DNA from 4 places in the Kineococcus sp. NPDC059986 genome. Region 4 is predicted to be linked to each of the others. Evidence: riboswitches for the same ligand, from Rfam matches in the RefSeq annotation. Region 4 holds a riboswitch; each other region holds the start of a gene.
The links. A riboswitch is a leader RNA that binds a small molecule or an ion and turns the genes downstream of it on or off. The one in region 4 is predicted to bind S-adenosylmethionine.

Region 1: linked by a shared signal. The riboswitch ahead of AB0637_RS10140 (LLM class flavin-dependent oxidoreductase) and the one ahead of AB0637_RS07660 (rhodanese-like domain-containing protein) in region 4 are both predicted to bind S-adenosylmethionine.
Region 2: linked by a shared signal. The riboswitch ahead of AB0637_RS10115 (putative leader peptide) and the one ahead of AB0637_RS07660 (rhodanese-like domain-containing protein) in region 4 are both predicted to bind S-adenosylmethionine.
Region 3: linked by a shared signal. The riboswitch ahead of AB0637_RS00930 (PLP-dependent transferase) and the one ahead of AB0637_RS07660 (rhodanese-like domain-containing protein) in region 4 are both predicted to bind S-adenosylmethionine.

Annotation. Positions count from the first base shown of each region.
Region 1 covers NZ_JBFBND010000010.1:112,950-116,159, reverse strand. Annotated here, with positions in the region: gene AB0637_RS10150 (sugar ABC transporter permease) at 1-592, shown strand, start outside; gene AB0637_RS10145 (carbohydrate ABC transporter permease) at 589-1,476, shown strand; SAM riboswitch class IV at 1,627-1,740, shown strand; gene AB0637_RS10140 (LLM class flavin-dependent oxidoreductase) at 1,785-2,978, shown strand; gene AB0637_RS10135 (NtaA/DmoA family FMN-dependent monooxygenase) at 2,989-3,210, shown strand, end outside.
Region 2 covers NZ_JBFBND010000010.1:107,918-111,127, forward strand. Annotated here, with positions in the region: gene AB0637_RS10110 (FAD/NAD(P)-binding protein) at 1-1,700, opposite strand, end outside; gene AB0637_RS10115 (putative leader peptide) at 1,773-1,865, opposite strand; SAM riboswitch class I at 1,873-1,967, opposite strand; gene AB0637_RS10120 (GNAT family N-acetyltransferase) at 2,062-2,913, opposite strand; gene AB0637_RS10125 (rhodanese-like domain-containing protein) at 3,137-3,210, opposite strand, start outside.
Region 3 covers NZ_JBFBND010000001.1:200,666-203,875, reverse strand. Annotated here, with positions in the region: gene AB0637_RS00935 (NtaA/DmoA family FMN-dependent monooxygenase) at 1-1,288, opposite strand, end outside; SAM riboswitch class I at 1,356-1,462, shown strand; gene AB0637_RS00930 (PLP-dependent transferase) at 1,574-2,896, shown strand; gene AB0637_RS00925 (LLM class flavin-dependent oxidoreductase) at 2,896-3,210, shown strand, end outside.
Region 4 covers NZ_JBFBND010000007.1:84,848-88,057, forward strand. Annotated here, with positions in the region: gene AB0637_RS07655 (O-succinylhomoserine sulfhydrylase) at 6-1,199, opposite strand; gene AB0637_RS07660 (rhodanese-like domain-containing protein) at 1,196-1,597, opposite strand; SAM riboswitch class I at 1,603-1,703, opposite strand; gene AB0637_RS07665 (hypothetical protein) at 1,706-2,266, opposite strand; gene AB0637_RS07670 (GNAT family N-acetyltransferase) at 2,298-2,786, opposite strand; gene AB0637_RS07675 (methyltransferase domain-containing protein) at 2,821-3,210, shown strand, end outside.

The sequences.
Region 1 (3,210 bases), on a different contig from region 4:
GGCCTGCTCCTACGTCGTCGGGTCCTTGGTGTGGAAGCTGGCCCTGTTCTCGGGCCTGCCCTCGGGGGTCGCCAACAGCGTCCTGGGCGCGGTCGGGATCTCCTCGATCTCCTGGCTGGGCAGTTCGCCCTTCTGGTGGATCGTGCTCGTCAGCGTCCGCCTGTGGCTGCAGGTCGGGTTCTACATGGTGCTGTTCCTCGCCGGGCTGCAGCGCATCCCGCCGGTCCTGTACGAGGCGGCGATGCTGGACGGCGTCTCCGCCGGGTTCCGCCGGTTCCGGTACATCACGTGGCCGCAGCTGCGACCCACGGTCGCGGCCGTGCTGCTGCTCCTGCTCGTGGCGGCCTTCCAGGCCTTCGACGAGTTCATCAACCTCGTCCCGACCAACCCCTCGACGCGGCCGCCGCTGGTCTACCTCTACAACGTGGCCCTCGGCTCCCAGCGCGACTTCGGGCTCGGTTCGGCGGGGGCGCTCATCCTCACCGCGATCATGGTCGTGGTGGCACTGCTGCAGACGCGCTTCTTCGGCTTCGGCGCCGCGGAGGACCGCACCAAGGCGCCCCGGCGCCGTCGAGGAGGGGTTCGAGCATGAGCACCGCGCAACTGACCCGGTCGGTCCCGCGGGCTGCAGGGGCCGGACGGCGCCAGGCCGCCCGTGCGGGCGTGAACGTCGCCCGGTACCTCGCCGTCACCCTCGTGGCGCTGCTGTTCCTGCTGCCCTTCTACATCATGGTCAAGACGGCCGTCTCCCCCGCCGCCGACGTCGCGAGCCGCACCTTCGTGCTGTGGCCCTCGGACCCGGACTGGTCGTCGTTCTCCCGCGTCCTGCAGGACCCGACGTTCCCGCGGGCGATGCTCAACACGGCCGTCATGGCCGTCGTCCTGACGGGCGGGCAGATCGTCCTGGCGGCGATGGCCGGCTACGCCATGGCCCGCATCCCCAACCGGGCGGCGAAGCCGCTGTTCTCGGCGACCATCGTGGTGCTGCTCATCCCCGCCGCCACCACGTTCCTGCCGAACTTCCTCATCGTGGCGCGCCTCGGCTGGGTGGACTCGCTGCGCGGGCTCATCATCCCGGGCCTGTTCAGCGCGTTCAACGTGTTCCTGTTCCGGCAGTTCTTCCTCAACTTCCCCAAGGAGCTCGAGGAGGCCGGGCGACTGGACGGCCTGGGGTACTTCGGGGTGTTCCGGCGCATCGTCGTCCCCAACACGCTGGCCTTCGCCTCGGCGCTCACCGTGCTCGGGTTCGTCGGGTCGTGGAACGCCTTCCTGTGGCCCCTCGTCGTCGCCGGCGGCGGATCGGGCGCGGTGACCGTCCAGGTGTACCTGTCCTCGTTCCTCACGGCCCAGACGTTCGACTACTCAGGCCTGTTCGCGGCCGCCCTCCTCTCGCTCCTGCCGGTGCTGTTCGTGTTCCTCGTCCTGCAGCGCTGGCTGGTGCGCGGGGTCGCCGAGACCGGCATGGGCGGCGGCTGAGACCCGCCGAGCCTCGCTGACAGTTCCCCGGGCCCCGACCGCGGTGCGGTCGGGGCCCGCCGACGTCGCGGACGAGCGGTCGGTGGCCCCCCGAGAGCACCGCGGCCCGGTCCTTGATTCCGGGTGGTCGTGCGTGGCAGTCTCTCCCCAGGTCAAGAGCGTCAGCGACAAGCCCCGGCTCGCTGGCCGGCAACCCTCCTCCGCGGTGGGGTGCCCCGGGTGACGACCTGGCCGTTCCCGCAACGGGAACGGCAAGCGCGATGACCCGCCGGACGCCTGCGTGTCGTCATGACAGCAGGAGGAGAACCGTGTCCGAACTCCACCTCTCCGTGGCCCTGGAGTCCACGGGCTGGCACCCCGCGTCCTGGCGCGAACCCGGCGCCCGCGCCGACGAGCTGTTCACCGCCGCGTTCTGGCGCGACACCGTCCGCGAGGCCGAACGGGGGCTGTTCGACCTCGTCACCATCGAGGACGCCCTCGGACTCCAGGGCAGCCACTTCGGGCCGTCCGACGACCGCACCGACCGCGTCGCCGGTCGCCTGGACGCGCTGCTCGTCGCGGCCCGGCTGGCTCTGGTGACGACCAGCATCGGGCTGGTCCCCACCGTCACGACGACCCACACCGAACCGTTCCACGTCTCCAAGGCGCTCGCGACGCTCGACCACGTCAGTTCCGGACGCGGTGGCTGGCGGGCCCAGGTCTCGGCCCGCGCCCACGAGGCCGAGCTCTTCGGACGGCGTGCGGTCCCCACGGTCTCCCGCGAGACCTTGTCGGACCCCGAGGTCGCCGCGGCGGTGGAGGACCTCTTCGCCGAGGGCCGTGCGGTCGTCGACACCGTCCGGGCGCTCTGGGACTCCTGGGAGGACGACGCGGTCGTCCGTGACACCGCCTCGGGACGGTTCGTCGACCGTACGCAGCTGCACCGCGTCGCGGTGCAGACCCCCTGGTTCTCGGTCCTCGGGCCCTCGATCACCCCCCGGCCGCCGCAGGGCCAACCCGTCGTCACCGCGCTGGCGCACGCCCGGACCGCCTACGAGTTCGCCGCCGTGAGCGCGGACGTCGTCTTCGTGACGCCGCACGACACGGATGACGCCCGCCAGATCGTCGCCGAGGTGCGCGCCGCGGAGACCGCCGTCGGCCGGGTGGGACCACCTCTGCAGGTCCACGCCGACCTCGTGGTGGCCCTCGGCTCCGACGCCGCGTCGGCTCGCAACCGCCTCGACCGGCTCGACACCGTGGACGGCGAGGCGTTCGTTTCCGACGCGCTCGTCGTCGCCGACTCCGCCGCAGGCCTGGTCGAGCGCCTGCTCCTGTGGCGCGAGGCGAGCATCGAGGGCTTCCGGTTCCGTCCGGCGGTGAACGCCACGGACCTGCCCGCCCTCGTCGACGAGGTCGTGCCGCTGCTGCAGTCCGCAGGGGCGTTCCGCCGGGGCTACACCGGGGCCACCCTGCGCGACCACCTCGGGCTGGCCAGGCCCGCCAACCGCTACGCCGCAATCTGAGGAGGAACCCGTGAGCATCCCCGACGGCAAGCCCCGCAAGCAGATCGTCCTCGGCGCCCACCTGCCCGGCGTCAACCACCACACCGTCTGGCAGGATCCGGCCGCGGGCAGCCAGATCGACGTCCAGAGCTTCGCCCATCTGGCCCGCACCGCCGAGCGGGGCTTCTTCGACCTGTTCTTCCTCGCCGAGGGCCTGCGGTTGCGCGAGCACGCGGGTGAGATCTACGAGAAC
Region 2 (3,210 bases), on a different contig from region 4:
ACCTGGTGGGCCCGGACGTCGCCCCGTTCGCGCAACCGCGTCAGCAGCACGTCGGAGGTCCACTCCAGGTCCGGGACGGGCAGCCGAGCCTCGACGAGCCCCTGCGCCCGCACCTCGTGGGGGCCGCTGTCGGACGTCGCGGTGAACGAGCCCGTCTCGGGATCGGCGACGACGTTCAGCCCGGCCCCGAGGAAGCGCAGCAGACCGGCGCGGGCGAGGGCGGCCAGCTGCCGCAACCGGTGCGGCGGCGGCCCACTGGCGACGTAGCTGAAGAAGCCGTGCCACCAGCCGTCGACGTCGAGGGCCGCGGACCGGGCGTTGAGCCGCCCGGCCGCGTGCAGGCCGGCGGTGACGACGTAGGCGGACAGCAGGGCCGCCACGGCCGCGGCGTCGGGGGAGTGGCGCGCGTCGGCCCGCCGGGTCCGGTCGTCCTCGAGGTGCTGCAGGACGCGCTCGTGGACCTCCTCGCCCGAGGTTCCCCACCACCCGTCCAGGGGGCGGTCCAGCTCGGCGGGGTCGAAGCGGTCGGCGGGGTCGGGGACGGCGCGTTCGACGAGGTCGTCGACCTCGGCCGAACCCCAGGCCGCGCGGGAGAACCGGGCGTCGAACTCGGTGGCCGCCAGCGTGGTGCGGTCCGGGTGGCTGCGGAACAGTTCGCGGTAGTGGGCCCCGGCCAGTTCCTTGGCGATGAGCGGCCAGAGGTCCGCCCGCAGGTCGAGCGGGGCGTCGCCGTGCAGGTCCGAGACGGTCTGCGACGAGTAGTAGCGCGGCAGTCCGAGGTCCCGCGGGGTCTCGTAGCCGATCTTCGAGCGGTACGGCACCCCGCGTCGCGAGCCGGCGTGCAGCCGGGGTTCCCGCCCGCTGGGGTGGTAGTCCAGCGACCCGTCCGGGCCTTCGGTGAACCGCCCGCCGCGGCCCTCGGTGAGGCGTACCACGAGGTCGACGAAGGCCAGACCCATGCCGACCACGACCACGTCCGACCCCGGCCGCAGCACGTCGAGGTCCTGCTCGCTGGTGTAGCCCGGGCGGACGTAGGCCAGGCCGTGGGCGCGGGCGAACGTCGCGATGCGTCGTTCGCGGGGGCCGGGCCGGACGTCGAGGTGCCCCTGCACGAGCAGCACCGCGTCGACCCTCAGGGTCTCCTCCTGCCCGGCCAGGTGCAGCACCTGCCGGCCGTCGAGGGGGTCGTCCGTCAGGTCCAGGACGGTCCGGGCGTGCCGGTGGACCCGCACCCCGGCGGGCAGCTGCGCGAGCGTGCGGGCCCACGCGTCGGCGAAGTACCCGCTGGCGAGGCGACGCGAGGTGAAGGACCCGGGCTCGTGGCGCAGCAGTTCTTCGCGCAGGAGGTCGTCGCCGGTGGCGTCCGCGTCCACCACGAGGGCGGCGCGGTTCTCCTGGACCCAGCCGGCCAGCGACGGCCCGCGCAGCACGGGTTCGGCGAGGCCGGTGACGGACTCGTCGGGCAGGACGCTGATGTCCGCGGCCCGCGAGTTCATCCACAGCAACGGGTCCTGGGCCTCGCGCCACACCCGGCCGGCGCCGGAGTCGTACGGGTCCACCACGTGCACGTCGAGGACGGACCCGTCACCGGTCGCGGTGTGCTGGGCACCGAGACGCTGCAGGAGGACGAGAGTTCGAGGCCCTGCGCCGACGATTCCCAGTGAACGGGTGCGGGGCAGGGAGGAGGTGGGACGTGACACAGGGGTGCTCCGGAGGTCCGCGCCGGCAACGGCGCAGGGGACGTCCGCGGGCGGGGCCGCGACGGACGGGGGTCAGACCCCCGCGCAGACCGCCGAGCTCAGCCGACCCAGGTCGACGTGGCGCCGGCGGACCAGCAGGCTCCCGGGTGCGGTGCAGGAACTCATCTCGCGACTCCCATCGGTCCTGGCGGAAGCACCCTCGCCCGATGGTTCGGGGGGTTGCTGCGACGTCGACGAGCCAGGTCTCTCGGTCGCTCTGGATGGACAGTGCAACGGTAGCCCACGGGGTCGGGTTTCTCCAAGCACCCCACGACGTCCCGTCGGCGCGACGGGGCGGCGGGGGGTCCGGGACGCCCGGAGATCAGTGAGTCGTCCGCGGGGATGCGTTGCGCCCGTGGAGGACTGGGACGACGTCGACACCGAGGGCGAGCAGGGTGCCACCGGCGACGACGCGGGTTTCCCGTCCGGGCAGTCGCGCGAACCCGAGGGTGGCGCAGAGGGAGTGCGCCGCAGTCGTCCTCGGCCCGGAGTTCAGGACGACCCGCTGCAGTCCGCGCCGACGTGCCACGTCGACGGCGTGCCGGGCCAGCGCTGTCCCGACGCCGCGACCACGGGCGGGGACCGCGGTCGCCAGCAGCTGCAGGTCGAGCTCGCCGTCGAGCGTCAGGGAGCTCAGGACTCGCCCGGGACGCGGGAGCGTCATGGTGCCGAGCAGTTCGCCGGAGACGGCGTCGACGGCCACCCACAGCTCCGCCTCGCGGGCCCGCGTCGCGGCGTCGGCGATCTGCCCGGCGTCGTCGTCGGGGAGATCGCCGTCGGCGGCGTAGGCGTCCAGGCCCAGCCGGCAGACGGCCTCGAACTCCTCGGGACGGACCAACCGCACCAGCAGCCCCGGAGCGGGCTCCACGTCCCGGCCGAAGACGGCGAGCCGGGAACCCCCGCGGCCCAGGCGGTGCTCGCGTTCGGGCAGGCGGGTGAAACCCGACCGGTGGTAGAGCCGTTGGGCGGTCTCGTTGCGGGCACCGGTGTCCAGCACCACGCGGGCGAACCCCCGGGCCCGCGCTTGCGCGACGGCGTCCTCGAGCAGCAGCGCGCCCAGCCCGCGGCGGCGGGCGGCGGGGGCGACGGCCAGCAGGCGGAACTCCAGTTCGTCGGGTTCGGCGAAGCGGGCGTGCTCGGTGCCTCCGGCAGCCAGGGTCGCGGTGCCCAGCAGTTCCCGCCCTCACCGTCGGCCTCGACGGCGACGCGGACGTCGGCGGTCCGCGCCCGGCCTGCCGCGTCACGCAGGAGCGCCGCCCGTCCGGCGTCGGGCGGGTACGGGCCCACCGAGAACCCGCTCACCGTCAGCTCTCCGACCGCGTCGAGCTCGTCGGGGCGTGCCGACCGGACGGTCAGCGTGGGCACGCCCGCCGAGACGGGGTCGTCCGTGGTGGTTCTCATCCGGCCTGCGCGGGTTCCTCGGTGGCGAGCCCGGCGGCCTTCCACGCCGGGAACCCGCCGTCGACCTGGA
Region 3 (3,210 bases), on a different contig from region 4:
GGACCGGCAGACCCAGGTTCCCCCGCAGCGTCGCGGCCCGCAGTTCCGGGGCGAGCACACCGCGGCGCACCAGCAGCGGGACGACCTCGTCGGCGAACTCCTCCAGCCCCCGCGGGACGGAGGAGAACGCGAGGGTGAACCCGTCGGCCGCACCGGAGGTGAACCGCTCGGTCATCCAGTCCGCGACCTCCTCGGGGGTCCCGGGCAGGAACCGTCGGCGCAGCATGGCGCGGTACAGCTCGCGCAGCGTGAACCGGTCGCGGTCCACGAGCTTGCGGATGCCCTCGTAGACGGTCTGCACCTGGTTCGAGCCGCCCGCGAAGTCGAAGCGGAACTCCTCGTCGAGGGGCCGGTCGGACAGGTCGACCCCGAGGTGGTGGGACAACCAGTCCAGGCTCAGCCGGTCCGGGGTGAGGGCCTCGATCTCGTCCACCCGTTCCCGGGCCTGTGCGCTGGTGGCGCCGAGGACGGGGGACAGCGCCGGCAGGACCAGCAGGTCCGACCGCGCGCGACCGGCGGCGACGGCCCGCCCCTTGTAGTCCTCGTACAGCCGTTGCGCTCCGGGCAACGGCGCCGAGCCCGGGACGAAGACCGCCTCGGCGTGCCGTCCCGCCAGCCGGCGGCCGTCCTCGGACGACCCCGCCTGGAACAGGACCGGCCGGCCCTGCGGCGGCCGGGGCAGGTTCAGGGGACCGCGCACGCGGAAGAACTCGCCCTCGTGGTCCAGGACGTGCATCCCGGCCGGGTCGGCGTACCGGCCGCTCGCCGCGTCCGGGGCGACGGCGCCGTCGTCCCAGCTGTCCCACAACCCGTGGACCACCTCGACGAACTCCGCGCCGCGCCGGTACCGCGCCGCGTGGTCGAGGTTGCGCTCCAGGCCGAAGTTGCGCGCCTCCTCGTCGCTCGCGGACGTCACGAGGTTCCAGCCCGCGCGGCCGGAGCTGAGGAAGTCCAGGGAACCCACCTGCCGGGCGGTGTGGAACGGTTCGTTGTACGTCGTGGACACCGTCGCCACCAGACCGATGCGCTCCGTGCACCGCGTCAGCGCCCCGAGCAGCCCGAACGGTTCGGGTCGCAGGTTCGCCACGTGCTCGACACCGGAGGGGAACCGGTCCCACACGTAGAGCTCGTCGGCGTAGAAGACCGCGGCGAAGCCGGCCCGTTCCGCCGTGCGCGCGAAGTCCTCGTAGTAGCCGACCGAGAGGTAGTCGGCGGGCCGGCCGCCGGGCAGTCGCCAGCTCGTGAGGTGCTCGCCGCCGGGGTAGAAGAGCATCGCCGTGAGGATCACGCCGCCGCACGCTACCCCGGCCGTGTGGAGCGCTTGACAGCCCGGGCCCCCGTGCCCTCCACTGGATGTGCCATCCAGAGCGGCCGAGAGACCTGGCTCGTCGACGCCGCAGCAACCGCCCCGCCGGGGTCGGTGCTCCCGCCAGGACCGATGGGAGAGGACCACCGATGGAGCACGCACCGCTGACGCGACGTCTCGTGATCGACCTGCTGCGCAGTGCCGGGATGACCTGTCGGGCCTGACCGCCCCGACGTCTCCCCACGCCAGCCCCCGGAAGGTCCCTCGATGCCGCACGTCCCGAACACCTCCCTGTCCTTCGCCACCCAGCAGGTCCACGCCGGCGCCGAACCCGACCCGGTCACCGGCGCGCGGGTCACCCCCGTCCACCTGACCGCGGGATTCGTCTTCGACGACTTCGAGCAGGCCCGGGCCCGGTTCGCCGGCGAGGACGACGGGTACGTCTACACCCGCATGGGGAACCCGACGACGGCCGCGGTCGAACGCCGCCTCGCCGTCCTCGAGGGCGGCACCGACGCGATCCTGCTCGGCACGGGTCAGGCGGCCCTGACGGTGGCCCTGCTCGGGATCCTCGGGGCGGGTGACCACCTGGTGGCCGCCGCCGACCTCTACGAGGGGTCCCGGGGGTTGTTCCTGGAGAACTTCGCCCGGCTCGGGATCACCGTCGACTTCGCCGCGGGACCGCAGGACTGGGAACGCCTCGTGCGCCCCACGACCCGGGCGTTCTTCGCCGAGTCGGTCGCCAACCCCAAGAACACCGTCCTCGACCTGCCCGCGGTGGCGGCCGTCGCCCACCGCCACGGCGTCCCCGTCGTCGTCGACAACACCTTCGCCACGCCCTACCTGCTGCGGCCGCTGGAGCACGGTGCGGACGTCGTCGTGCACTCCGCGAGCAAGTTCCTCGCCGGTCACGGTGCCGCGCTCGGGGGTGCCGTCGTCACCGGTGCGGGGTTCGACTGGAGCGGTTCCGCGCACCTCACGTCACCGGCCGCGGTGCTGGGCGGCGTCAGCTGGGTCGACCGGTACGGTCCGCAGCGCGCCTACGTCGAGCACACGCGCGGTGTCGTGGCCTCCCGGATGGGACCGGCGATCTCCCCGTTCAACGCGTTCCTCGTCCAGCAGGGGCTGGAGACGCTGTCCCTGCGGGTCGCCCGTCAGAGCGCCACGGCGGAGCAGCTCGCGCGGTGGTTGCGGCAGCGTCCGGAGGTGGTCTCCGTCGACCACGCGGCCCTGCCCGACCACCCCTCGCACGACGTGGCCCGGACCCTGCTGCCGCGGGGGTGCGGCGCGGTGTTCTCGGTGACGCTCGCCGGGGGTCGGCCTGCGGCTCGACGGTTCGTGGACGCCGTGCAGCTGTTCACGCGCATGACCCACGTGGGGGACGTGCGCTCGCTCGTCATCCACCCGGCCAGCACGACGCACGCCCACCGCACCGAGGCCGAACGCCTGCAGACGGGGATCTGGCCCGGGCTGCTGCGGTTGTCGATCGGGCTGGAGGAACCCACCGACCTCGTCGCCGACCTCGAACGGGCGCTCGCCGCGACACGCGGAACCGCGCGCGCCGAGGAGCTGGCGGAGGTGGGCGCCTGATGGGCCGGCCGCAGCACTTCGGGTACTTCTTCTCCCGGGGTTTCGGCCCGCAGGGTTGGGGCCGGGACTACCAGGCGTGGAACGACGACTGGACGCGTCCGGACCTCTACGCCCACGCGGTCCGCGACCTCGAACGGGCCGGGTTCGACCTCGTCGTCGTCGAGGACGCGGTGTCGCTGGGGAACCCGGCGACGTTGGACCTGCGGGTGCGGGCGGCCTACGGGGGACCCAAGCACGACCCCCTGCTGCTCGCGCCCTACCTGTTCGCGGCGACGACCCACCTCGGGATCGTCCCCACCGTGAACGCCGGGATC
Region 4 (3,210 bases):
GGAGTTCAGGCGCGGGCGAGGGCACGGTCGAGGTCCTCGAGGAGGTCCTCGACGTCCTCGAGTCCGACGGACAGGCGCAGGACGGCGTCGGTGAGGCCGATGGCGGCGCGACCGTCCGGCCCCAGCCGGCGGTGCGTCGTCGTGGCCGGGTGGGTGGCGAGGGACTTGGCGTCGCCGAGGTTGTTGGAGATGTCGACGACCTGCAGCGCGTCGAGCACCTCGAAGGCACGGTCCTTGCCGCGCCCCTCGGGGGCGTCGAGCGCGAACGTGACGACGGTGCCGCCGAGGTCCATCTGCCGCCGGGCGAGCTCGGCCTGCGGGTGGCTGGCCAGCAACGGGTACCGGACCCAGCGGATGCCCGGTTGCGCCTCGAGGTGCTCGGCGATGCGCAGGGCGTTCGCGGCGGAGTGGCGGACCCGCAGGCTCAGGGTCTCCAGACCCTTCGCCAGGGTCCAGGCGTTGAACGGGCTGAGGGTGGGCCCGGTGTGCCGGGTGAGTTCCTTGAACCGGCCGCCGAGGAACTCCTCGGTGCCCAGGACCGCTCCGCCCATCACGCGGCCCTGACCGTCGATGTGCTTGGTCGCGGAGTACACGACGACGTCGGCACCGAACCGCAGCGGCCGCTGCCCGACGGGCGAGGCGAACGCGTTGTCGACGACGACGGTCGCGCCCGCGGCGTGCGCGAGTTCCGTGACGGCCGCGATGTCGACGAGGGTCTGCATGGGGTTGGCCGGGGTCTCGAAGAACACGGCCTGCGCACCGTCGGCCAGGGCCTGTTCCCACTGCGCGAGGTCCTCGCCGTCGACGAACACCGTCTCGACCCCCCAGCGGGGCAGGATCTCGTCGAGCACGACGAAGCAGGACCCGAAGAGGCTGCGGGCCGCCACGACCCGGTCGCCCGCGCCGAGGAGCGCGGCGAGGGCGTAGAACACCGCCGACATGCCGCTGGCGAGGCCGTAGCAGGCCTCCGCCCCCTCCAGCTGCCGCAGCCGCTCCGTGAACACCGACACCGTGGGGTTGCCGTACCGCGAGTAGACGTACCGGTCGACGTCACCGGCGAACGCGGCCTCCGCGGCGGCGGCGCTCTCGTACACGTACCCGGACGTGAGGTACAGCGCCTCGGCCGTCTCCTCGAACCCCGACCGGGCGAGGCCGCCGCGGACGGCGGTGGTGTCCGGCCGCCACTGCGGGTCGTTCACGACTGCCGCCAGGGCAGACCGGCCGCCCGCCAGCCGGAACCGCCCCGGTGGCCCTCGCCGTCGAGCGGACCCTCGAACCCCTCGAGCACGTTGTAGCTGACCGCGATCCCCGCCGCGGTCGCCGTCTCGGCCGCCGCCACGGACCGCTGACCCGAGCGGCAGAGGAAGACGACCTTCCGGTCGGTCCCGGGGACGATGCCCGCCTCCGCGAGCTCGCCCAGGAACCGGCCGGGGTCGACCGGCAACCAGGAGACGAGGACGGGCTCGCGCTCGAGCCCGCTGGGAACCCCCACGAACCGCCACTCCGCCTCGGTGCGCACGTCCACGAGGACGGCGTCCGGGTCGTCCTGCACCAGGTCGAAGGCCTCACGCGGGGTGAGGTCACCGGCGTAACCCACTGTTCCTCCCATCGGTCCTGGCATGAGCACCCTCCGGGACGGCGGTCCGTCCCCGGGGTTGCTGCGGCGTCGACGAGCCAGGTCTCTCGGCCGCTCTGGATGGTCCGGTCAGCCTAGGGCATCGACCGACGGGGGCGGTGCCGCGGCGGCGACGCGGTCGACAAGCGCGGCGTCGGCGCCCAGCACCTCGACGCCGGTGGCGACCGGTCGCAGGAAGACCGTGCAGCGTTCGTCGGTCAGGCACGTCCGGAGCGTTCCCGCCGCGACGGCGGGGCTGTCCGCGAGCCGGGCGAGCAGGCGTGGCGACGGGTCGTGCTCGACGACGACCGTCGTGCTGCGGCCGTCGGGGTCGGGCCGGGTCTGCACGCTCTGGTGGTGCTGCGGCCCGATCCCGTCCCGCAGCCGGGTGAACTCCGCGACGAGCCGGTCCTCCGACGCGCCGGCGGGGTCGTGGGGCAGTTCCGTCCACACCTGCACCGGTCCCGTCGCCGGCAACGCGGCCACGAGAGCGGCCAGGACGCCGGCCCTGTCCCCCTCCCCCGCACCGGTCCGCCGCAGGACCACCCGGGGCAGGACGAAGGAGTCGATGAACGGCGGCGGCGGGAACCACGTCCCGCACCGGCCCTCGGCAGCTTCGTCGGGACCGGCGCCCGGCCGCGCACCACTCATCCCCGGACGCTACCGGCCCCGTCGGCGCGGGTCAGAGGAAGCGGTGCATGACGTGCAGGCCGACGTACCCGTGCTCGGGGTGGTCGAAGGCCTGCGGCACGGTGCCGAGGACCGCGAAGCCGAGGGACTGCCACAGGGCGACGGCGGCGGCGTTGGTCTCCACGACGGCGTTGAACTGCATCGCCAGGAAGCCACGGTCTCGCGCCCACACCAGGACGTGCTCACCGAGGGCCCGGCCCACCCCGCGTCCCCGCGCGGCCGGGGACACCATGAAGCTGGCGGTCGAGACGTGCGACCCGGCGCCGGGCCGGTTCGGCCCGCACTTGGCGGTCCCGAGGACCGTCCCCTCCTCGTCCACGGCGACGAACGTCCCCCACGGCGGCGCGCCGACCCACTCTGCCCGGGCCCGGTCCGACGTGAGCCCCTGCGGCAGCGCGTACGTCTCCCCGTCGGCGACGATCTCGTCGAAGAAGGGCCAGATGCCGGCCCAGTCGGCGTCGGCGTAGTCGCGGATCTCCACGGCGGGCAGGCTAACGGCGGCTAGCGTGCGGAGAGTGACGGACGTCTTCGGGGACCGGTCGGCGCAGTGGGCGCAGTGGCAGGCCGAGCCGTGGGGCCGGGTGCGCTACGCCGTCGTCGCCGAGGTGCTGCGGCGCACGGTCACCGGCACGGGCCTGCGGGTCCTCGACGTCGGCGGGGGCGACGGACAGGACGGGGTGCCCCTCGCGGCCGCCGGGCACAGCGTCACCGTGCTCGACCGCTCACCCGACCTGCTGGGCCGGGCCGCGGAGCACGGGTTCGCCACCCGCGTCGCCGACCTGGACGACGAGCCGGCCGACCTGCAGGGCGCCTTCGACGTCGTGCTGTGCCACAACGTCCTGCACTACCTCGACGACGTGGCGGGGGCCGTGGACCGTCTCACCGCGTTCCTCGCGCCCGGCGGC